Regions from separate parts of the Enterococcus sp. AZ128 genome, predicted to be linked through region 1. Evidence: riboswitches for the same ligand, from Rfam matches in the RefSeq annotation. Region 1 holds a riboswitch; each other region holds the start of a gene.
The links. Region 1 has a riboswitch for magnesium ahead of IGI38_RS06865 (MgtC/SapB family protein). Riboswitches for the same ligand answer to the same signal wherever they lie in the genome.

Region 1 (8,310 bases):
TGTCAAAAACTATTTTAAAAGGACTTCCTTCTTCATTCACATTAGAATTGCCTCCATATAGAAAGCCCCGAGTCGGGCAAGTGCTCGTTCGTTCAATCCTTGATAGAACACTCTTTGTTTTGTGGCGAGCCATCATAGTAGCTGCTCCAGCGGGATTAATAATTTGGATTTTAGCTAACATTTCAATGGGAGAGCTGTCATTATTGCAACATATAACACAGTTTATTGACCCCTTTGCAAAACTTATGGGACTTGATGGGACTATATTAATGGCCTTTATTTTGGGGCTTCCGGCCAATGAAATAGTTATACCGCTGATGGTTATGGGATACATGGCAACAGGCACAATAACTGAATATAATTCATTAAATGAATTCCACCAACTGTTGATTGAAAATGGTTGGACGTGGCTGACAGCAATGAACGTATTACTATTTACGCTATATCATTGGCCTTGTTCCACTACGCTTTTAACAATTTATAAGGAAACTAAAAGTAAAAAATGGACATTTGTTTCCTTCATCGTACCAACGATAATAGGCATTGCAATTACTATAATTACCACAACCATTGTTCATGCATTCTAATTCAAGTCTCAATCATATTAGATACGTCGTAAAATATTTAAACATAATAAAAAATATACACGCGAGATGTATTCAGACTGTAGACAAAAACTGTTTCAAGTAGTGTTTTGCCACTTGAAACAGTTTTTTTGGTGTATCAAAAGTGGAGTAAGTTGTTTTAACGAGAGGATAAATAAACCTAAATTAAGTAGTTGATCAAAAAAATACAGAAATCAGATCCGTTTACGATAAAAAAACTCCTTTCGATAAAATAAACGGTTGATAACCATTTATCGGTATATCGTAAGGAGTTTTTATCGCTAAAATATCTTTTCCCACCATAGAGACATGATTTTTACATACTTTCCCAAAAAATATTGACTAAAAATCATTGATATAAATGCCTGAAGAATAATATTATAACCCCCTAACGTGCATTCTAGGAGTCGTTGCCAATATCTATCAAACTAAAAATAAATACTGTTTATTTCCTGATTCATCGTGTTGAAGCCAAACTATTAATTATAAAAATGAATAGAGGCATGACACTCCACAGGCGTATATTCGGATGCAACGCGTCCTACATTATCCAATTAATACTATAATCGACTAAATTCAAGCTAGTATTTCTATCCTTTAAAATTGTGTTGTTACATTCTAGACACTGATATACGACTCCAGATTCTAAAAGATTAAAGTTCATACTTTTACATCTATAGCATATTTTACTACAAGGATAGGTTGGGGCCACTTCGGTAAAATCAATATTTAGTTCTTCACATTTGTAGTGGAGTTGCCGTTTTAATTCATAATAGCACTCCTTTGACAGCCTTTTCTGATGTTCTTGTTTTTTCATTAATTCATGAAGTGGTAAATAAGAAATCACTATTTTCTCAGGGCGCTTCTTGAGAATGGTTGTGGTAACATGGTGCCAATAGTTTTCCCGAATATTTGAAATTTTCCTGTAGATCAATTGAATTCTTATCTCTAACTTGTGAAGATTCTTTTTTTCAACAAATAATTTATCTTCGTTCATCCTTATCTTTCGACGATATTGTAGTTTTAGTCTAGCTAGTTTTTTCTCAAGCTTTTTCATTGTGTCAGTTTGATTTATTGAAGTAAATTTTTCTCCTGTAGACAACACAACCGGATAAGTTCCATCCAAGCAAATTCCCAAAGTACCACTTATTGGATAAGTTATTTGATCAACTTCTAATCCCACAGCTAAATACCAATACTTTCCGTCAAAAGAGATTCTAGGATTATATAGTTTCTTATTCACCGGCAAATTTACGTTCGTTTTTACCCAACCTATTTTTTCCAATAATACAGACTTATCCTTAACCTTTATCCGTGTTGAATCATTATAAAATGAGGGAGTTGTTTTCTTCTTAGTTTTATATTTTGGAATTTCAACATATAAATTACTTGAACCATCTATTGCATGAAACCATTTTTTATACGCATCACAAGCATCTTTAACAGCTTGTTTTGCTATATTATTCGACACTAAGTTTAACCAATAGTACTTAGGTCGTTTTTTCATTTTTGTAATATGTTTTCGAATCACCTGGTCGGAAAGGAGCTCCCCCTTATTAAATCGATAGTTCATACGTTGCATACTTATTGTATAATTATAGACCCAACGAGCAGTTCCCGCGGATTGCCATAGCTTCATTAATTGTTCATTCGTGGGACATAGCCTTATCTTTTTCCTCGAATCATTTTTTCCCTCCCTCGAGATTAATTATCTCTTCACCAGAATATTATTGACAAGTCTCCATTAAAATCATTATTTATAAAAAAATAGTGAAATGGAGCCTTCATTATATTTATGTTGCTTTGAATCACAAACGACCAGTACAGCCACACACACATATACAACAAGAAAAGTATAAAAATCACTAACAATCTCACTTCTTTCGTTGTTCCCTTCGTAAAAGAAACACACTATTTTTATGATGACGGGTAACCTGAAAAATTGCCTACTTGACTGTATACTGTAAGATAATCTATTTTATAACAACTCTTTATAACGATGGACATAGAATCGTTTCACGATGGTCACTAAAGCCAAGTAGGCCACAATAGTAGCTGCTAACCATAACCAATAATCGGTCGGCAAAGCTGCTAACCCTAAACTTCGTCCGAAGTTTGTAAATGGCAAGACTGTCCCTACAGCAATACCTAGTGAAGTAATAGCTGTCATGATAAATGAACCCCTGCTTTGAATAAACGGAATCTTCGGCGTCCGTAATGCATGTAGTACTAAAGTCTGGGACCATAAGGATTCCACAAACCAACCAGCATGGAATACAGCAATAAACGCGACTTGTTGAGCTGGTGTCAGAGTATGAAATTCTCCGCCAATAACAGCCGGACAAATGACAAAATACATGAGTAAATAGGTCGTAATATCAAACACGGAACTTGTTGGTCCTAACCAAATCATAAATTTCCCAATACTAGAAGCTTCCCAACGTTTCGGTTCATCTAGATATTCTCTATCCATGTGATCCCAAGGAATCGATACACAGGAAATATCATAGATAAGATTTAAAAAGAGAATTTGTAAAGGTAACATCGGTAAAAATGGTAAGAATGTACTGGCAACTAAAACTGAAAACATGTTTCCGAAATTTGAACTTGCTGTGGCTTTGATATATTTCATGATGTTTCCAAATGTTTCTCGTCCAGAAATAATCCCTCGTTCCAAAATCATCAAGTCTTTTTCCAATAAAATAACATCGGCGGATTCTTTGGCAATGTCGACTGCGGTATCTACTGAGATACCAACATCTGCTGCTTTCATAGCTGGTGCATCATTGATTCCGTCACCAAGAAATCCTACAGTATGACCATTTTCGCGTAAAATCCGTGTAATTTGTTGCTTCTGTTGCGGGTTCAGTTTTACAAATACATTGTACTTTTCCACTAATTGGCTAAGTTTCTGATCTGAAATGTTTACAATGTCCTCGCCACTAATTAACTTTTCTGTCCCCAAACCAACTTGTTTGCAAACTGATTGTGTTACCAAGGCATTATCCCCAGTCAACACTTTCACACCAACTCCATGCGTTTTTAAAGTCTCTAGAGCTTGTTTAGTTGTTTCTTTTGGAGGATCTAAAAAGGCTAAATAGCCAATTAAGACCATCTCAGATTCGTCTGCTACTGAAAACTCTCCTACAACGCTAGGATTTGTTTTTTGTGCAACACCAATCACTCGTAAACCATCTTCATTTAATTCGCTTACCTTTTTCAATATTTCTTGTCTGACCTCATCAGTCAATTCTGTAACGTCGCCTCTAAAATCTACAAAACTTGAGATGGTCAACATTTCTTCAATTGCACCCTTAGTGATCATTTGGGTTTTTCCACTAGTGTCTTCTACTACCACACTCATACGTCTACGTTCAAAATCAAAAGGAATCTCATCAACCTTTTTGTAATGTATTTCTTTCGTATCCAATTCTTCTTTTGCCGCATCAATAATAGCAACGTCCAATAAGTTTTTTAATCCTGTTTGATAATAACTGTTTAAATAAGCATGGCGTAATACACGGTCGTCTTCTTCACCAGATAAGTCCAAATGATACTCCAAAATGATCTTATCTTGTGTCAGTGTTCCTGTTTTGTCGGTACACAACACATCAATAGCACCGAAATTTTGAATCGAATTGAGATTTTTTATAACCGTTCCTTTCTTCGCCATAGCTGTCGCTCCTTTAACCAAATTGGTTGTTACAATCATAGGCAACATTTCAGGCGTTAAACCAACCGCTACAGATAAACCAAATAGAAAAGCTTCCATCCAATCCCCTTTAGTAAATCCGTTGATGACTATAACTGTTGGAGCCATCAAAGCCATAAACTTGATAAAGAGAAAAGAAGTTTTTCGAATGCCCGTTTCGAAACTTGTTTGAATCGGCTTACTTGATAATGATCCCGCAACATTTCCAAATAGAGTACGATTGCCAGTTCCAATTACCACACCTTCGGCACTTCCGCTAATAACATTACTACCCATATACACCATATTCTCGTAACTAGTTTCTGAATTATGTTGTGTAACAATGATATCTGATCTTTTTTCTACTGGGTAACTTTCTCCTGTTAGTGCGGATTGTGAAATAAACAAATCCTTAGTCGTAATGAGTCGGATATCAGCCGGAATCATATCCCCAGCCGATAATTTTACAATATCTCCACAGACAATTTCTTCCATAGGAATTTCATCATACTTGTTCTTCCGTTTTACGGTTGCAGTTACTTTTACAAGCGATTTTAGTTTTTCCGCCGCTTGATTTGATCGTACAGATTGAATTAAAGTCATTGTTCCGCTAATCAAAACCATTGCGAAAATAATACTACTACCAAAAAAATCCCGATCTTCCGGTGCTACAATAACAACATCTGTAATAAAAGAAGTAATCCCCAATCCAATCAGAACTAACGTAAAGGGAGTGATATAGGCTTTTACCATTTCAATGAAAAAGGGTGTTTTCTTTCCATATGAAATCTTATTATCCCCATATTCATTTCTTGCTCTGATTGCTTGCCCCTCAGACAGTCCTTTTTTTGATGTTTGAAATGTATCAAAAAGATTTTCAATTGTTTTTCGTGCTATTAAACCATAATTTACTTCATGATTTCCATTTTTTCTAGTTTCCACTCTTCTTTCCTTCTCTCCAAAAAAAATTCGCCATAATCCTATCCCAATCATTAGGTATAGAATGATATTTCCTAGCGTCTTCATAAAACTTCCTCCTTGCTAGGGTTTGGAGAGTTCAGGAACTAAAAACAAATAGACAATAATAATTGATTTGTTTTTAGTTCAATCTTTTTCTGCAAACCCAACTGCCTCGAACTACTGTCATCCATTTGTTTTCATCTCCTTTTTTTTCGAAAAGTATACTAATTCTTTTTTAAATACCTTTAATGTCAACCCATTTTCATAATAATCATCCATTAAATCACAATACCCCATTTTTTCATAAAATCCCCAAGCTTGCTTTCTTCCAGTTAAAAAAATGATGGAAAAGTTAAAATTTCTAGCTACCTGCTCAGCATACACAATCAATTTTTTCCCCAGACTTCTTCCTTGATAATCTGGATGAATAGCCACTTGCTTTATTTGAATGCAGTTTGAAGAACAGGGATGCATTAGTAAAGTACCTACTGTCACGCCATCCCGCTTGATTACCAAGTGAATGTCGTTTATCTCACTAATAGGCGAGGCTGTCAAATAGGGTTGCCCCGCGCTAGCTCTCAATAACTCGTTTCGCAGAATAATCGCTTCCCGATAAGTTCGACTATCCCATCTAACTATAGTAAACACTGTTTTACCACGTTTCTTCCTCCTTTATTAGCTGATAAACTTCAAGTACCTCTTTGTTTCTCGATAAATGAGCAATGATTTCCTTCATTGCCAGATCCATATTTGAAGCGGGTTCAAGCTCAACTTGTAGTTGAACCATATCTCCGGCAAGGTCTTGACATACAAAATGACAGAATGATAAATAATACCGATCTAATTGAGCGATAGTTTCTGTTCTTAGCGAAACTTCGGACGAATTTTTACCTGTAATGATCAAAAAGGAATTTTGCACGTTATCTATAGTATCAGGTCGATATACTTCCGCAATTTGATCAAATCGATGAGAAATAAAACGTATCACAATGTTAACAAAAGTGATCACAATTGCTGCCAAGAAACCTTCTTTAATCGATCCCGCACCAATCATTACTCCTACTGCAGCTGTACACCAAAGTGTCGCAGCAGTATTTAAACCTGTAACGCTAAAACCATCCCGTAAAATGATTCCCCCTGCCAAAAAACCTATCCCACTAACTACTTGTGCTGCTATTCTTGTTGGGCTAGTATCTGTCGTAAATGTCGAAGACAAAGAAACAAAAATTGTTGCCCCCAGTGAAACTAAAACCATCGTACGTACTCCAGCTAGTTTTTTTCGCCATTGACGTTCAATTCCAATCAATCCACCTGCCAATACACTCATAAACAACATAATTAAAAATCCATAGCATCACTTCCTCTCTAGATTATTAAAAATAAAAATGAATATGTTAAATAAAAAAACGGTTTTTCGCACAAAAACTCCGCGAAAAACCGTTCTAAAATCATCAAATCACATGACAAAATAAGACGTCGATCTAATCGTTGAGTTTTGGCACTATACAACGTAAAGACAAACATCTTAGCTACCTTAAGAAAAGCCTTGTATTCGACAATCCCTGTTCTACCCATTGGCGTCTCTCGACATTTTTGGGCAGTAGCCTATGTTTGCATAGGAGCCTCACCTAACAAATCATATTTTATTTTCATGGAAATAGTAACAAAATGAATTAGCTCTGTCAACAAATAGTTTTAGACTTGTAGGGACCTACAACAGTTTAGTTAACAGTCGGTTAGATTACTTATTTTCTTCGCCTCAAATTGTCGAGGAGTCATCATAAATTTTGTATGGATTCTTTTATTTGGATAGTAGTCCTCTAAATAATCTTGAATCAACACCTTCATCTCTATTTTACTTTTATGCTTGTTGGGTTCGATTAATTCTCGTTTGATTGATCATTCGATTACCGGCATCGTTAATATGAGTCCCAGGTTGGCTCATTGAATGTGTGATGTGGTGGTCGGTCAACAGCTCTTGATAGCCAAGAGACCGGTATTGGCTACCTCTACCGGAATAAATTACCGTAGGCAATTCTCCTTTATAAATTTGTAATGGATGGATGACAATTTCTTTTTTCATGTTTGAATCCACCATATAGCAACGTGGATTACGAGTTGCTATATGGTGGACAAATAGAGACGACAGTGATTACAAGGAATGTAAGTAATATCTGTCACCCAAACAGCATCGATTTGGCTCTGTTCAAATTGTCGATTCAATAAATTTTCTTTTACTATTTCTTCAATTGCTTTTACTCTACCATAAAAAGATTTGCGTCGATGAAATCCTTTTGCGCATAAATTCATTCCACGCATAAGGACAGCCACAACACGTTTATTGGTTTCGACTCCTTCATCATAAAATTGATAAATTTTTTAAAATATTGTCGTTTTCATTTTTCAAGGACTTTATCGAAATAGTTAGTACCACTACTTCTTTATTATGTCTCAACTACGACATATTGTACAAGTTTACAATAATTGGTTACCTATATACTTTTTGAACTCATCTTAGAACGTTATTCGCAATTGGTAATCTTCCAGTTTTCTCCTTTAGATAACAATAAGTTATATTGAAAATCATGAGTCACCTTTTCAACATCATCGAGATATTTCACTATGACTTTTACTCGAACCGAATTCTTTGTTTCAAAATAAATAGGATTAGTTATTTCTACAAATTGAAGATTTGTATTAATCGGTTGAATCACATTATTTTCAACATAATACTCCAATTCTTTTTCAGAAGCTGATGGATATAATTTAAAAAATGTTTCCAAAAACTCAGTGATTTCCTCCGTTGCTTTGGCATCAATTTCTGAATCGCTTTCTACTTGTTTTTCTTCATATTGTGCCTTTTCTGGTTTTGCAATCATGGTAGGCAGGTTCGTTACAATATGATTTCCTTTTTCATCTTCAAAGACTATCACTCGATATGCAGAAGAAATCGGTTGTGCCTTTTTTCCCTCCATAATCTTTTGCTCCACTAAAAACGAGACGACAAATTCTTCCGAGAGTTTTTCAACATCTAGAATTTTTACAGATTGAACT
Region 2 (8,310 bases), on a different contig from region 1:
CTTCTCGAAGATCGTTAAGGAACTCAGCAGCTCTAAAACCGCGTCGATTTTCATTCCTGACGAATGAAGATCCGCATCCCGCAAGCTCCAGGTGTGAATTTTCCCTACCGCGTCCTCAAAGGTCGACATTAGCTTATATTGCTGGCCATCGGTTTCTTCTACCGGCGTTGTTTCGGTGAATAAATACTTCTTGCAATCACTCAAACGATTATTGAAGCGGTGATATTCGTTTTTATTCTTATATAAACGACGAAAAACCTGTTCCCATTCTTTTCCACCTTGAAAAGAATCACGGAACAAGGGACAAAGTTTACGCAGCACATCTGACGGCTCCGCAAAAAGGAAGATTTCCTTCACCAATTCACTGCAGAAATCAGAAAAATCACTGATGCATAACGAGTGCCGGATCAGCACTGCCACAATATATTGGATAACAGAATCCGCATCTGAGGAATCTGCGTATACCTTCGATATTCGACGTTCAAGATTTTCTTTTCCCATAGTAAATAGAGTGATTTGTGACACTGGTTTTGTTGGCATAAGTGTTCTCTCCTTTTAATTTATGAATTCTTATCTTCCTTCGATTATTACCTTCGCTTCTTTATTATATAACAATGACAGCGTTTCAAATTGGTCAAGCTTTTTAATTTTTTTAAAGGATTTGAATTCTTTTTATAGGCTTCTATCAATAATAAGATACGCAAAAAAAGTCTCTTAGATCTCAGCAAAGAGTTCTAAGAGACTTTTCATGTCATTTTTAAACAATATACTTTTCTTCTTTAAAATTGATTTCCTAAAAGCGACGTCTTTCAACGAAAGGTATCACTTTTGAAATGAACTGTTCTAGTTAAACTTCAAGCCAATAAATGATTCTTTTAATTTTTTCCTGTTTTTAATATAAGCGATTTCGTTATCAGAGCATTAATTGCTTAAAAATGCTAAAATTGGATTATAGATTTTATTAAAGGATGTGATTTTTTGGAAGAATATCGCGGCTTATTAGAAAAAACGATTTTACTGCAAGAAAAGCCGATCATGATGTCTTTATTGATTATGAGCGATGGGGAGAATAAAACCGAAGTCTTGATCAAAGACCGTTATCTCTCTGGTTACGTTTTTCGCTTGCCGGAAAACAAATATATGATCCATATTGAAGGTCGTCGCAATAAGCGCAACCAGTTAGTTGCGAAACATTTTGAGATCATGAATCCTGATGAATACATCAAGATCATCGGTGCGCCAGAATAACCCGGCCTGAGATACCAATAGAATAGGAGCAAATCCCTTGTCAAAGAAAACTAAGCTAGTTGCTGCGATCGTGATTGCGGCAGCTAGTTTCGCTGTGTACAGCGTAAAAGATCATTTTCAAGAATCAACGAAATCTACACCTGCTGCATCGCAATCTCAAGTCGTCTCTGCTCAGCAGGACTTAGCTGAACTTGAGTACGAAGGCACCCAAACAATCGAGATTAATCAAAATAATCCGACGTTTTCCAAAGAGACACTCTCCACCACAAAGGGGCCTTGGGAAAATTATGGCGATCTAGATCATCTAAATCGTGCAACCAGTGCCGAAGCTTTATTAAACAAAAAATTGATGCCCACTGAAAAACGTGGAGAAATCTCCAGTGTTACTCCCACCGGCTGGCATAGCAAAAAAATTAATGGCCAATATTTATATAATCGCTCCCATCTGATCGGTTATCAATTAAGCGGAGAAAACGCCAACTGGAAAAATTTGATCACTGGTACTCGACAATTAAACAGTCCCGAAATGCTGCGTTTTGAGATGGATGTCAAATACTACTTAGAAAAAAGCCCTAAGAATTATGTTCGCTATTCCGTCGTTCCGGTTTTTCGTAACGATGAATTGTTAGCTCGGGGTGTTCATATGATGGCTCAATCGATCGGCAGTGATGACATTCATTTCAACGTATACATCTTCAATGTGCAAAATGGTGTAACCTTGAATTATGCAGATGGGACTAGCACGATTGGAACTAGCAAGCAGGATACTACTGCTTCTTCGACGGCTTCGCCAAATGAAGAATATGTCGACAGTAACGGTAAAGGATTGATCAAAGGCTCAAAAAGCGGTATCTATCACCTGCCTGGCAGTAAATATTATGATAAAACCACCAATCCAAAAGCTTGGTTCAAAACAATCAATGAAGCAAAAAAAGCTGGATATCGACCAGCAAAATAATTTCTTAGCGTAAAAATCAACGATCAGATGAATAAATATAAAAAAATTTCAACTTTCTCTTTACAGATATATTTCTTATGTTACACTAGTGTTACAGAAAGATTAAGGAGTGATTTTTTGATGAAAAAGATTTTATTAACATGCGCGCTATTATTTTTATTTCCCCTGAGTGCGAACGCTGAGACTGAGACTGTAAATACCTCGGAAGATTCTACAGCAGCAACAGAACAAACGACAGAGACAACTTCAGACAACCAAAGTGATAGTAGTACGACAGATGAATCCAGCACCACTGCAACAACTGAAGATTCAACTGCATCCACTACCTCTTCAAGTGAACTAGAAAATGTTGAAGTAAAAGATATTGAGAAAGCCAAAGAAAAAACCATCAAGAAGGTTGAAAAAGAAACTGGTGTTAAGCAAACAAGTGAAGAGGTCACAACTGATAATGATCCTGAACAAATACGCAAAACCTTGAAAGAAAGCGATCTAAGTTCAATCATGTCGCAAAAAGAGATAGATAGTTATACGGATCAACAATTATTAAACGCCATGAAATTAACAAATCGAATGGGCAGTGATATTTGGGGCCTTGATGTTGGTGGTTATGCAAGAATTTTACAAGCCTTGTATAAAGACAAAAGTCTTTCTTGGGACAAAATTGAAAATATCTTAAATTTTGATCCCAACAGATATGGCAATGCGATTGAAATGATCGACGATGTCGATAGCTTGCAAGCCTATTTAAATGCTCTATATCCTAGTGATAGTTCATTTATGGCGGTTCGCAATATGAGCCGTGAAGAATTGATTAATGTATTAAAATACATTTCTCCGATCCAAGAAGAAATAATCGGAACGGGCAATTCGTTCTTCCCTGGAATCATCGCTTGGATCAGCCGCTATGCTGAAGACGATGATATTCGTAACGGTGTAACACCAAGTACGACAACCAGTGAATCTGTTTCTGGCTCTACTTCAGAACAAGCCGTATCTTCTACTAATAGCGCCGAAAACAAAGCCGCTGCCAAAGAGGATACGAATGACAAAATTTTGGGTATTTTACCAAAAACCGGTGAAGAAAGAAGAACTTGGTTAACCGTCGCTGGGGTTATCATCTTAGCACTTATCGCGTTTGTCATGATTCGTCGAAACCGTAAAAAATAAAAAAATCAGTGGGCATACGTGATGGTGTGCCCACTGATTTTTTATTATTTTGCTTGAAATGCTTGCCAATCCGCTTCAAATTGAGCGATGCCGCTGGTAGTCAATGGATGGCTCCACAATTTTGGAAACAGATTGCCCGGGATCGTAGCAATATCTGATCCTGCTAAAGCCGCCTCTTCCACATGTCCTAAATGACGAACACTAGCTGCGATGATTTCCGTATCAAAATCGTAACTATCAAAAATTTCTCGTAGATCACTCACGAGTTGAATACCATCCGAAGCAATATCATCTAAACGACCTAAGAACGGACTGACGTATGTCGCCCCAGCTTTAGCGGCCATCAACCCCTGTGCCGCTGAAAAAATCAATGTCACATTGGTTTTGATCCCCTCTTTTGAAATCGTATGAACCGCCTGCAGTCCGGCTTCTGTCATAGGAATCTTGACTACGATATTCTCTGCCCATTGATTGATTTCTCTCGCCTCGCGAATCATTCCTTCACTATCTAAAGAAGTGACCTCCGCACTTACTGGTCCGGAAACCAGCCCGCAGATTTCCTTGATAATCGATTCGAAATCTTTGCCTTCCTTTGCGATGATCGTTGGATTTGTTGTTACACCATCTACCAAGCCCAATAGATTGATTCGCTTGATCTCCTCAATATTCGCCGTATCTAGAAAAAATTTCATATTTTCCTCCTATACTAGGTTGTTCCCGCTGCAACACTCTCAGTTGAATTGACTCGACATCCCAATTTTTAAAAGCGCTTTCTTTCCTATATAGAGTATACTCACTACCAATGATTACTTCAACATCCCGAACCTCATTGTGACAGTTTTGTTAGACCCAGATAGGTCCCTCGCCCGATTTTCGGTGTCGATTTTCTTGATAAGCTGAATCTATAAATGTGAAAGGACGGTCATTTGACTAATGATTAAAAAAATACTTGGAGTAATTATTGGCGTCTTTATTTTATTATTTGGAGCCATGCTCTATTCAAAAAATTCATCCAGTGAGGTGGCGGGTATTCTAGATCAGCTCAACCCTCTTGTTCCAAAAAGTGAACTCTATGTAAAAACAACGGAACCACAATCTGTTAATGAACACGGTACAGCAAGTTATCAGCAAACTGCTGCTAATAAAGATGGGAAAACTCGTAAAATTCAGTTCATCGGTATCTCCCAACTAAAAACGAATCGCTACTTAAAATTAACTGGCAAGGGAACACATGTCGAGTCTTATGAGGAAGTCCGGCGCGATCAGGTGCCTGAGAAAGCCCTAAATGAAATTGATCCGCGATAAATGAAAAATGGAAAGGTTCATTTGTCTTTAGCAACAAGTGAACCTTTCCTACTTTTCTTATTATCTAATGATGATAGTCGAAATTTTAGCATACCTGGCCATATAAGCGGCCTGACTCCCAAAAAAATCTCTTATTCTGCTTGTAGATCTCGCTCCAATTACCAGCAGATCTGGCTGATTTAAAGGAATAAACTTATTCACGATCAGCTCTCCCGGATTCCCTTCATTTACTATCGTAGTTACATGAACCACACCATGTTCAAGGGCTTCCTTTTTATATTTTTCACACCGTTCTTTTAGTTCATTCATTTCCTTTTCCCAATAGCTTCTGTCCAAAGACTGATAGACATTAATATTCTTTTCTTCTAATACGGAGACAATAATCAATTCAGCCATTTCGTGACGTGCCTCTTGAATCGCATAACGAAATGCTTTCAAAGCATCTGGACTCTCATCCACGCCGACCATTATTTTTTTAAAATTCATCTTTATTCTTCCCTTCAGCTCTAGTCGCTTTCAGTTGTTGGGCGTATCTTTTATCCCCTTTATACAGCTCAACAATGGTCCAAATCAACACTACGATAACTAAAATAATGATTACGAATGCAATATTATCCGCTAAATGAAGCTGATTCTTTGTCGGATTGTCCCCAAAAAAACCTTCGATTTGATTTGGCAGGCCCTTCATATTCAGGAAAATCAAGCCGATTACTGAGACCCATCCTAATAGCTTTATCAGCCATGAATTTTTGAACCGCTCCCCCATCTCGATCCGACTATCTGTAAACATCAGCAACGGAAGCATCGAAAATGGCAAGGCAAAGGCCAGAAAGACTTGAGAGTTATTCATTAGATTATTTATCGCGATATGTTCCTGTACCTCGCTTTTCCCACTAGTCAAAAAGACACAAATCAAAACAGGGATCACAGACAGCAGCCGAGTAACTAATCGCCGCAGCCAGATCGGAACTCTCATATGAACAAATCCCTCCATGATAATCTGTCCGGTGAGTGTGCCGGTAATGGTAGAATTTTGTCCCGAAGCCAGCAGTGCAACAGCAAAAAGAATCGATAAAATACCTGAACTAGCTACGTGAGCCAAAATTGAATTATTCATTACAGACGGATCGGACAGTGCTTTAAACAACCCGAAAAAAGATGGATCTGCTACACTGCCGGTCCTGAAAACTGCAACACCCATAATCAACAGTAATGAATTGACAAAAAAAGCCATTGTCAATTGAATATTAGAGTCCCATTTGGAAAAACGCAATGTACGTGCAATATCCTCTTGATCCTCATGATTGATTTTTCGACTTTGAACAATCGAAGAATGCAGATAAAGGTTGTGCGGCATAACTGTCGCCCCGATAATTCCCAACGCTCCTGTCAAGGGTATTTGTCCAGCGACCGAATGAGTGGTAGAAAATGCTTCTGAGCTAGGAATTAATCCCTGAAAAACAGCGTGCCATTCCGGTTTTGACAGAGCGACTTGATAGGCGAAAATGATAAAAATGACGACAATCAACGCTACAACGATCGCTTCGATCTTTCTAAATCCGATTTTAGTCAATAATAACAGCAGTAAGACATCAAAAACGGTAATGAATACGGCAAGGAACAACGGGATATGAAATAATAAGTACAGTGCGATAGCCCCTCCGATAACTTCTGCGATATCTGTCGCCATGATTGCCAACTCAGTCAAAATCCAAAGGACGATGCCCAATGATTTACTGGTTCTGGCTCGAATCGCCTGTGCCAAGTCCATTTGAGATACAATGCCTAATTTTGCGGACATGTATTGCAGCAGCATCGCAATCAGACTAGAAATGAGAATAATCGACATCAAAAGGTATTGAAAATTTTGTCCTCCAGTAATCGATGTCGACCAGTTTCCAGGGTCCATATAGCCCACAGCGACTAAAGCGCCTGGCCCAGAATAGGCAAATAATGTTTTCAAAAATCCCATATCTTTCGGAACTTCAATCGTGCCATTGATTTCCTCAAGCGACGGCCCATTTGCATATTCCACTAAATGATGCTTCTTGTGCGCCGTGTTTTTATTATTCATCTGTGAATCATTCAAGTAAATACCCTCTTTCAAAATTTATATACAGATTTTTAGGCATACCTAAAATATCGCAAGCTCCATTTTTATGCAATGGCCTGATGTAGATGTACAGAACCTGAAATAATTCGTTGATGAGTATAAACTGTTATGTGAAGCGTATATGTTCTCAAGCGATGCTTCTCAACAGATCCTAGCTTCACCTCAATTTCTAGATAGGGTAATTTCGTTATTTAAACATTGGAAATATTAATGTTATCGTTTTTTTATAAGGTAGGAATTCGCCTTTTCGATTTTATCGTAAAGCCTTTTCCCTAATTTAACAATGCTTATTCTATCTATTCTTTTTTAAATATATTATTAAGAAAAACTATCCGACTGTTTTTATTATCTGGTTCTCGTTATTATATACTCAGCTGACAGCTAGTATAACCTTGTTAGGTGAGGCTTCTATACAAACACAAGCTATTGCGCAGAAACATCGAAAGATGCCAATGTGTAAAACAGGAATTGTCGAATTAAGGCTTTTCTAAAGATAGCTAAGATTGTTCTTTACGTTGTATAGTGCCAAAACTCAGACGATGAGAGGACATTAAAGGATCGCCTTCTTGTTGTGCATAAGAAGGCGATCCTTTTTGTTGATAAAAATTTAGTAACAATGAGAGGAAGTCTTACCATGAAACGATCGCAAAAAATTATTCTGCTTAGTCTCGCCGCGATATTAATGTGCACCATCTCCGTCTCCGCCTATTTCCTATTAGTCAACCAACACTTAAGAAAAACCTTGGACAATGGCTACCATCCGATCAAAAACGAATATCAAACGACAAAAGGACGTGATACGGAATCCTTCTTAGTCATGGGACTCGACAATACTATCGAAAGAAAACTAGGAACAACTAGAACCGATGCGATGATGGTCATTACCGTCAACAACAAAACTAAAAAACTCACCTTTTGCAGCCTACCGCGAGACAGCTTTGTTCCGATCGCTGCCAAAAGCTATCATGGCAATCAACGAATCGAAGCGGCCTACACCTTTAATGGACCAACCGCTTCTGTTAATACGGTGGAAAAATTATTGAAGATCCCGATAGACCATTACTGTGTATTTAATTTTCTGTCCTTCATTAAGTTCATTGACGCAATTGACGGAATCGACATCAATGTCCAACATTCCTTTGACGGCGTTACAAAAGATGGGCCCGGATCAATCCATTTCGATGAAGGAAAACAGCATGTTGACGGTACAAAAGCACTTTCCTACGCTCGTGAACGCCATAGTGATAACGATATAATGAGGGGCTTTCGTCAACAGGAGATCATTCAATCCGTCGGCAAAAAATTAAAATCAAAGACGGCTGTTAAAAATTTGACAGGAATCATTGATTCTTTTGATAATAATATTCAAACCGATATCACAACAGACCAGCTGATAGATCTAATAAAAAACGGGTTGACTTATAACAGCTATGGGAAACAACAGCTCACCTTTGATTGGCGAACCTTCAGTAATCAAGGACGCAGTATGGTGGAACTTTATCCAGATAGCATTCAATAT
Region 3 (8,310 bases), on a different contig from region 1:
TTCGTTCCTTTCGGATGCCGTTTCCTTTGATCTCGATTTCTTTGAAGATTCGTTTTAAATCATCCTCCACTTCTTCAATATCAAAAACATGCTGACTGTTCCTATTTTTATATAAATAATAGTCCAAACTTAATGCACTGGGCAACGCTAGAAAAACAATCGATTCACTAGACAACAATTCCTTTTCAATGGCATGAATCACAAACACCGCTTTTTTCTCATTCAACCATTTATGAATTCCTAGACTATCATGGCAATAAAGATATTCAGGGTCAATGTTAAAATAATCAGCCGTTCTTCGCGTCAATTGCTGATGACCGAGGTGATCAGTCAAAACAATAAAAGGAATTTTTTCCAGATCCTCAGCGGCTGCCTGCCTCAGTTCATTCTCTGCTAAAGATTCATTAGCGGCGAGCAATATTTTTGAGCGAATCAGAGAGGTCCGTTCAAATTGCGGGTCATCAACCACACTGCTGGTTATTACTAAATCGACTTCCTTTTGCTTCAGCTGATTCAACAATTCTAAAGGGGCGGCATTGACATAGTTGATCGTATAGCTGTCATTGCTGCACGCACACTCCCCTGCTTCAAATATCAAAACAGAATCGCTGATCCCTACTTTAAAGGACGGACGATCAATCATTTGATAAAGAGGGAATTGAATCTTTTTGGCCTCCTCTATGATTCGTTTTACAAAAGGCAGAATTTTTTCGCCTTCTTCACTCAAAACTAACTTCTTCCCATGACGTGTAAATAGATCATAGCCAAGCTCAGTCTCAAGACTTTTAAGAGCCGAGCTCAAAGAGGAGATTCCGATATACAACTCCTGCGAAGCTTTTGAGAGGCTGTTGTATTTAGCGATAATGTAGAAATACTCTAATTTCTCAATCGACATTTTTTTCACATCCCTGCTGCAAATTTTAGGTTAACCTAATCTTGCTCCTGTGACTGTCTTTTAGGCAAGTAAAAACATTAAATAACAATCATTCTTCAACGGAGGTTAACTATTATTGGATTCCTATCGCTAAATCAGGAGGAACGATTACGCATCTTAATAATCTGGAAAGCATTTCTAAAAAGAGCGAAAAGCTGCTAAAAAGCTTTATTAATAAGGCTGCTTCCCTTTCATCTATTCATTGCCGGCCTGAGTGACAATTGATTTATCACTTTTCACGAGTATGATGAGTTTGCACAATAAAATATAATCATATTAGGTGAGGTTACTCTGAAGAACACAGGTTATCGCTCGGAAATGTCGAGAGACAGTAACGAGTAAAGCAGGGATTGTCGAATTAAGGCTTTCCCAAGATAACTAGAAGATCCCTTTCTTACGTCTCAGAAAGCCAAAGCTCAATTAACGTGATTTCCTTATAGACTTGTTCATTTATTCGGCGACCTCCTTAATATGATTATTTAGGAGGTTTTTTACATTGAAAGTTTTAAACGTATCATCTAAGCAAAATGAACGGATCACAAAAATCGTCGGAAATATCACCTTCCTGTTCATTTTGGCCCTTTTTGCATTCATTCTTATCTTTTCTCTGATAAAAATGAATCGCCCGCTTCACACCTTACCCTCGGAGGAGTTCTTAGCGACAGCAAACAAGCAGAATGACTTTTTATCTGTCGCAAATCTTGGCTATTTTTCCATTCGAACGATGTTTCGAATGATTGTCGGGATGCTTTGGTCCTTCCTGTTCTCCTTTGTTTTCGGCCTTCTGGCGGTAAAGTACAAGACCGCTAGAAGGATCATCCTGCCATTGGTCAATTTTCTTGAATCCGTACCATTATTAGGGTTCTTAACGTTTACGACTGCCTGGCTGTTGGGGTTATTTCCAGAAAATGTGCTGGGTGCTGAATGTGTCGCCGTCTTTGCGGTTTTCACTGGTCAGGCGTGGAACATCATGTTGACCCTGTATCAAATCATGGAGGTTATTCCTTCTGATTTGTCTAATGTCACAGAGCAATTCAAATACAATCCCTGGGGAAAATTTTGGCGACTTGAATTTGTTTATGCCATTCCGGGATTGCTTTGGAACGTGATTATTTCTCAAACAGCGGCTTGGTTTGCTTTGGTTGCTAGTGAACAGGCATCTGTCGCTCTTCCCAAAGATACAACGCTTTTTTTACCAGGAATCGGTTCGTATATTCAAATTGCGTTGGAACGTGCTGATTTCAAGGCTTGTCTATGGGCAGTTCTAGCCTTATTGCTGAATGTAGTGATCCTGAATTTTTTGGTATTTCAGCCCTTGGTTCGGGCAACATATTACTTCAAATATGAGACAGACGTTGAAAGTACGACGCCGCCTAAATCGATCGTTTATCACCTGTTGAAAAACGCAACATTGACCAAGCAATTTTCAAAAGCTTTTGCGAGGTTCAGCAGCTTTTGGCTCTACGATTTACCTAAAATTTGGTACTTCTTCAAATTGGATCGTCTGTATCGGCTGGTCGCAAAGCTACGCAATTTTTTCAAAACCTTATGGTATGTCAGTTTGGCGCTTATCGTAATCAATTGTTCGATCAAGCTCTATCATTTCTTGCCTCATCAAGATTTCAGCATGATTCCTAGATTAACTCTCTATACCACCTTGCGGGTCACACTAGCGATGATTATCGCTGGAGTTATCTTTACACCGTTAGCGATTTGGGTAGCTAGTGATAATCGCCGTCTAAATTTTGTTCAGCCTATCGGCCAAATTTTGGGATCGATTCCCTCGAATGTTTATACGCCCTTTATCGTTCTTATTATCGGTATGGGATTTAACCAGCTGCAATGGTGGATTCTGCCGCTGATTATGGTTGGCTGTCAATGGTATTACTTCTTTAATGTAATCGCTGGTTACTTAGCAATTCCAGACGACATTCGGGACGTAACGAAGCTGTTCAAACTTTCTAAATGGCACTGGTGGATCAAATATCTGATTCCCTCTATCCTGCCTTATCTAATTACTGCGATTATCAATGCTGCCGGCGCCGCTTGGAATGCTGATATTGCTGCTGAAAGTATTCAATGGGGCAAGCGATCAATCAATGTCACAGGACTAGGACAATATATTTCAGCGAACGACGGTATAAAAGACAAATCTGCTTTAGGAACACTAGCCATGTGCTTCATGGTAGGACTATGCATTGCATTTATTTGGCAGCCCTTATACAGAGCTGCAAAGGAAAAATTTCATTATTAACATTCCCAGCATTTTATTGTTTATCAATTATTAGCATACAATCGAAAGGAGAAGTGTGATCGAATTCTTCGATTATACAAAAAGATAAAATGGAAAATACAGAATTATTAAACGTAAAAGCCGTATGTAAGGAGTTTGAGATTGAAGGTCATAGGGAGCATTTGAAGGTACTTGAAAACATTGACCTAACAGTAAAAACCAATGAATTTTTAAGCATTATCGGTCAATCTGGAACAGGAAAATCAACGCTGTTAAGAAGTATCGCCGGACTCCTTCAACCAACCAAGGGAGAAATCACTTTTGAAAATAAAACAATCACTGAACCAGATGCCAACATCAGTATGGTATTCCAACATTTCGCCCTCTTTCCTTGGCTGACTGTGGAGAAAAATATCAGCTTTGGTCTGGAAAATCGTGCAGAACTTTCTCGTGAACAAATAAAAAAAAGAGTAAGCAATCTAATCGAAATGATCGGCTTAACAGGTTTTGAGAAAGCTTACCCTAGAGAACTCTCCGGCGGAATGAAACAACGTGTTGGCTTTGCTCGGGCCTTAGCGATTGAACCCAGTTTATTGCTATTAGATGAACCCTTCTCAGCGCTAGACATCATTACAGCTAGCCAATTATCCAATGATTTACTAGAAATCTGGTTGAACAATCAAATTGCAACCAAATCAATCGTCATGATCACTCATGATGTCCAACAAGCCGTTCAACTCTCCGATCGTGTCGTCTTAATGGATTCCAACCCTGGGCGTGTAGCAAAAATTTATCAAATCGATATTCCAAGAAATGAACGCTCACCTAAAACAATTATTAATATCGTCGATCGAATTACGAAAGAAATGATTCAACGAATGCGTTCATAAAATGAAGAGGCTGTGACAGAAATAGTCAGATTCAAGAAATTTCGGCTTATTTCCGTAGAAGCTACCTCTGGAGCACCAGTTAATCGTAAAAATGAGCTGTGACAAGACTTTTGTCACAGCTCACTTACGTTAAATCAGGCCAAATCATCGCGCAAGGCTTCAATGATATTTTCTTTCTTGATCTTTCCCACTGCATAAAGCATGGTGATCGATACGATCAAAAATACACCCAGCACACTGATCAAGAGACTGACCCAAGGAAAATGATAGGCGATCTCCGCACCGCCCTTTATCATTCCTACGTAGATCAACCACGAAATGAGCCCGGCTGTTGGGATACCTATCAGCAGCGAACGCGAACCATAAAAGATGCATTCAAAGACCATCATTTTATTAAAATCTCTATTTGTCATCCCAACGGAGCGCAGCATCGCAAGCTCCCGCCGTCGAAGTTTGATATTGGTAGAGATTGTATTAAAGACATTCGCAATCGCGATCAAAGAGATCATCGCCACAAATACATAACTGAAGATATTCACTACGAAGATCGTATTCCGATTTTGATCAAATATCTCATGGACGTTGTACAGTTCATAGGGAACCGTAACGCCCTCCTTTTGAATAATTTTCTTTATTTCTGCTGTCGAACGCCCAGCATTTTTCGATAGAAACGTTAACCCTAGATCTTGATCGATCCCAACTGGTGCAAATTTTGCCTTCATTTGATAAGGTGCGACGAGCATAAAAACATAGGATTGATTTTCTATAACTTGGCGAGGTAAGGTATCCAGCGGAAATGTATCAACGAATTTGACTGGAATCCTTAGCTGCTGATTTGAAGAGGCGTGCCCTGAGATTTTTGGAATCATAACTAGGTTCATCGTATCTTTCGCAAAGAGATCGATCAATTCATTTTTCCCTTCCGATTTTTCGATTCGCTCTTTTGCGACAGCAAGTATTTTCCCATTTTCCCCAGTATACTCTTTAACCGGCAAATCCAGGCTTTGGATAAATTTCAAATACTCTGTGTCCTCGATGAATTGGATATCTAACTTCAAATTTGTCTTTTGAGCTGGTTCACTATTTTTCAAAGCAAGATACCGCGAGGAAAAGGTTCTGTTTTCCACTTGGCTGGTATATTGCAGCATCGCTTGATACGAACTGTTGGTAATCCCCTCTACCTTTTGAAATTTCTCATACAGACGAAAAAGCTCGCTTTCTTGCATTTCCGAGCTAGAAAATACAATGTCGTAATCCGAGTCCACCACCATCTGTTTAGCCGACCGCTGCAAGCTGTCCCCAAATGCTTGCGCCGAAACGAAAAGAACGACACTAAACGCCAACGATAAAATGATCGTTCGATAACGTTTCCTGTTGCGCTTAAAATTTTTCAGCGCCAACAGACCTTCCAAACCATAGATACGTTCTGAAAATTTGGTCGTTTTAATCTCCTTTGCAGAAATCTTTACTTCATTGGATTGGCGAATGCTTTCCATAACTGGCGTATTCGCCGCTTTTCTTGCAGGTAGGTAAGCAGAAATCAAAATCGTGATCAAACTAATCAAGGCTGCCGTTAATATTACCGGAGTTGATACGGACAGGACTAATGGAACATTCGCGTATAAAACGTTACGAAAGTTTTTAGCCACAAGTCCGATAACGATCTTTATACTGCCAAGTCCAAAAATCACCCCAAGAGGAATTCCGATTGCTCCGATACAAAGACCTTCAAATAAAACAGAATTTCGCAGCTGTTTTGGTGTCGCACCCACGGATGAAAGAATACCGAATTGACGAGTCCGTTCATTTAGGGAAATCGTAAACGAATTGTAGATCAGAAAAATCGAGCCCAGCATGATCAATGCCACCAAGATTGTACCAATTGAATACAATAATAAATTGAACATTTTATCATTTGAAGCTCCTGTAAACCGCAGGACTTCATCATTAAGCCGATATTCCTGATTTTTTATCGCGCTTTTGGCATAAGCACTCGCTTTTCGCGGATTTTTAAGCGTAACAAAAACACTGAGATTTTTTGACTTCTCAGCTTTATCCGCAATAGTAATCAACGTATACCCCGGAGCACTCTGTTCTTCAAATCCCAGCCGTTCACAGATACCAACGATTTTATACTTTTTTTCACTGGTGACTGTTAGCTTTTCTTGATTTTTCTTCGTTCCATCATACGCGATGTGCTGGTTAAGACGATTGTTTCCTTTCAAGCGTTCACCAACAGCTAATGACAGTGTCTCGCCGACAGCATATTTCACTCCGCCATTAGCCGCGATGTGAGCAGGAATGACTACTTCCTGACTATTTTTCGGTAATCTGCCGGAAATCATTTTTATCGGTAAGGTTTCGAAGGTTCGTTGATTAAAACCTGCGACAAATAGATACGGTTTATTGGGATTTTTCCCGCCTTCAAGTTTTCCATAACCGATATCCTCAAACGTTGTCGCCTTTAAGACAGCCTTATTCTGTTCCTGTTTCTTGGCAAATTTGGCAGTTGTATCCAGAGTTTCCACATGCCAATCCCCATACTTTTGCGCAGCACCTGCCACCATATACTGTTGAAGCGAGATAGCAAACGTAGCGACGGCGGTGATCATCGCACTCGACAAGAGCACACCAATGATCGTTACAACTGTGCGCGTGCGGTTTTTCCTCATATTTTGCAATGTGACTTTATTGAAGATGTTCATGAGCGCAACATCCTCTCATCACGCGTCACACAACCATCAGAAATACCAATGATTCGATCCGCTTGCAGCGCGATCTCCTCGTCATGGGTCACGACGATCAATGTTTGCCCATATTTTCGATTGCTTAGTTTTAACAGATTGATAATTTCATGGCCATTTTTACTGTCTAAACTTCCCGTTGGTTCATCTGCCAATAAAACTGCAGGAGCATTCATCAAGGCCCGCCCAACGGAAACCCGTTGTTGTTGTCCGCCAGATAGTTGATTCGGCAAATGATCCTTTCGTTGGCCCAACCCTAAGAGCGCCAATAATTCATTAAGTCGTTCCTGATTGACCCTTCGTTTATCCATCAAAACCGGTAAGGTAATATTTTCCACGACATTCAATGTAGGAATCAGGTTATGAAACTGATAGATCAACCCAACTTGACGTCGGCGAAAAATCGCAAGTTTCTCATTGTTCTGGGCATACACATCCTGACCATCTAAAAATACTTTTCCGCTAGTAGGAATATCGACTCCGCCAATCATATGCAGCAGTGTTGATTTTCCCGATCCAGACGCACCGATAATCGCCGTAAATTCGCCTTTTTCAATCGTCAAGGACACATCGTTCAGCGCAACGACCTTATTTTCTCCTTTTCCATATACTTTGCTGAGGTGTTCGATTCGTAACAGCTCCATTATATGAGCCCCCTTTCTCATGGTTCACCTATATAATAGAAGCTTCACCTTTCAACTCGGTGACTTCTAAGTGAGAGATCCGTCACTTTGGAAAACGAATGATAAACAGCGCGCCGCCAGCTGGATGATTTTTCGCGACGATCGTTCCACCCTGACGCTTAATGATCGACTGACTGAGAGACATGCCAATACCAAAACCGGTTTTACTGCCGCTCTCTCCACGAAAAAAACGGTCAAATAAATGATGCAGATCCGCTGTTTCAAATCCTTTACCATTGTCTTGAATCGTGATCTCCGTAAATAAAGGATTGTCATTTCCGTTAATAACGATTTCGCCCTGTTCACCAATACTTTCGATGCAGTTTTTCAAAATATTTTGAATGGCCTCTGACAGCCAAACAACGTCGCCTTGGATCGTAATAGCCGATGAGACATTGTTCTCAATCTGGATTTCATGCAAATCCAACGTCGCCAAAAAAGGGCGCAAAGAATCATCGACCATTTCAGCGAGAGGAATCGATTCATTTTGAAATTCTACAACATCCGCATCCAAACGTGACAATTTCAACAAAGCTGTAATTAAGCTATCCATTCGTAAAAGCAAAGCTTCGATCTCACGCAAATTCATTTTTCGCTCTTTTTCATCCGTACTTTCGGCAGTTAAAGACAACAGAAGATTGATCGAAGTCAGTGGCGTACGCAGTTGGTGGGCAATATCTGCTAACGAATCCGCCAAATGTTCCTTTTCCTTCTTCAGATTCCTATTTTGTTCGCGAATCCGCAACGTCATTTTAGCAATCTCGCTTTGTAGAATCGACAACTCTCCTTCATCCAGTTCTTCGATAAATAAATGATCCTCATTGTG

Region 2: another riboswitch for magnesium. It lies ahead of IGI38_RS17235 (LCP family protein); the one in region 1 lies ahead of IGI38_RS06865 (MgtC/SapB family protein).
Region 3: another riboswitch for magnesium. It lies ahead of IGI38_RS17225 (ABC transporter permease subunit); the one in region 1 lies ahead of IGI38_RS06865 (MgtC/SapB family protein).

What each region holds. Positions count from the first base shown of each region.
Region 1 is NZ_JBIORZ010000001.1:1,397,997-1,406,306, forward strand. Features, by position in the region: gene feoB (ferrous iron transport protein B) at 1-587, shown strand, start outside; gene IGI38_RS06850 (RNA-guided endonuclease InsQ/TnpB family protein) at 1,147-2,310, opposite strand; gene mgtA (magnesium-translocating P-type ATPase) at 2,584-5,322, opposite strand; gene IGI38_RS06860 (GNAT family N-acetyltransferase) at 5,440-5,904, opposite strand; gene IGI38_RS06865 (MgtC/SapB family protein) at 5,909-6,592, opposite strand; M-box (ykoK) riboswitch at 6,730-6,899, opposite strand; gene IGI38_RS06870 (hypothetical protein) at 6,982-7,104, opposite strand; gene IGI38_RS06875 (hypothetical protein) at 7,118-7,354, opposite strand; gene IGI38_RS06880 (conjugal transfer protein) at 7,779-8,310, opposite strand, start outside.
Region 2 is NZ_JBIORZ010000002.1:1,136,146-1,144,455, reverse strand. Features, by position in the region: gene IGI38_RS17275 (glycosyltransferase family 1 protein) at 1-540, opposite strand, end outside; gene IGI38_RS17270 (hypothetical protein) at 979-1,248, shown strand; gene IGI38_RS17265 (DNA/RNA non-specific endonuclease) at 1,286-2,206, shown strand; gene IGI38_RS17260 (LPXTG cell wall anchor domain-containing protein) at 2,327-3,373, shown strand; gene fsa (fructose-6-phosphate aldolase) at 3,418-4,065, opposite strand; gene IGI38_RS17250 (YxeA family protein) at 4,307-4,678, shown strand; gene IGI38_RS17245 (universal stress protein) at 4,739-5,164, opposite strand; gene IGI38_RS17240 (Nramp family divalent metal transporter) at 5,154-6,752, opposite strand; M-box (ykoK) riboswitch at 7,176-7,344, shown strand; gene IGI38_RS17235 (LCP family protein) at 7,426-8,310, shown strand, end outside.
Region 3 is NZ_JBIORZ010000002.1:1,127,477-1,135,786, reverse strand. Features, by position in the region: gene IGI38_RS17230 (LysR family transcriptional regulator) at 1-895, opposite strand, end outside; M-box (ykoK) riboswitch at 1,200-1,369, shown strand; gene IGI38_RS17225 (ABC transporter permease subunit) at 1,551-3,188, shown strand; gene IGI38_RS17220 (ABC transporter ATP-binding protein) at 3,278-4,057, shown strand; gene IGI38_RS17215 (ABC transporter permease) at 4,192-6,762, opposite strand; gene IGI38_RS17210 (ABC transporter ATP-binding protein) at 6,759-7,445, opposite strand; gene IGI38_RS17205 (sensor histidine kinase) at 7,528-8,310, opposite strand, start outside.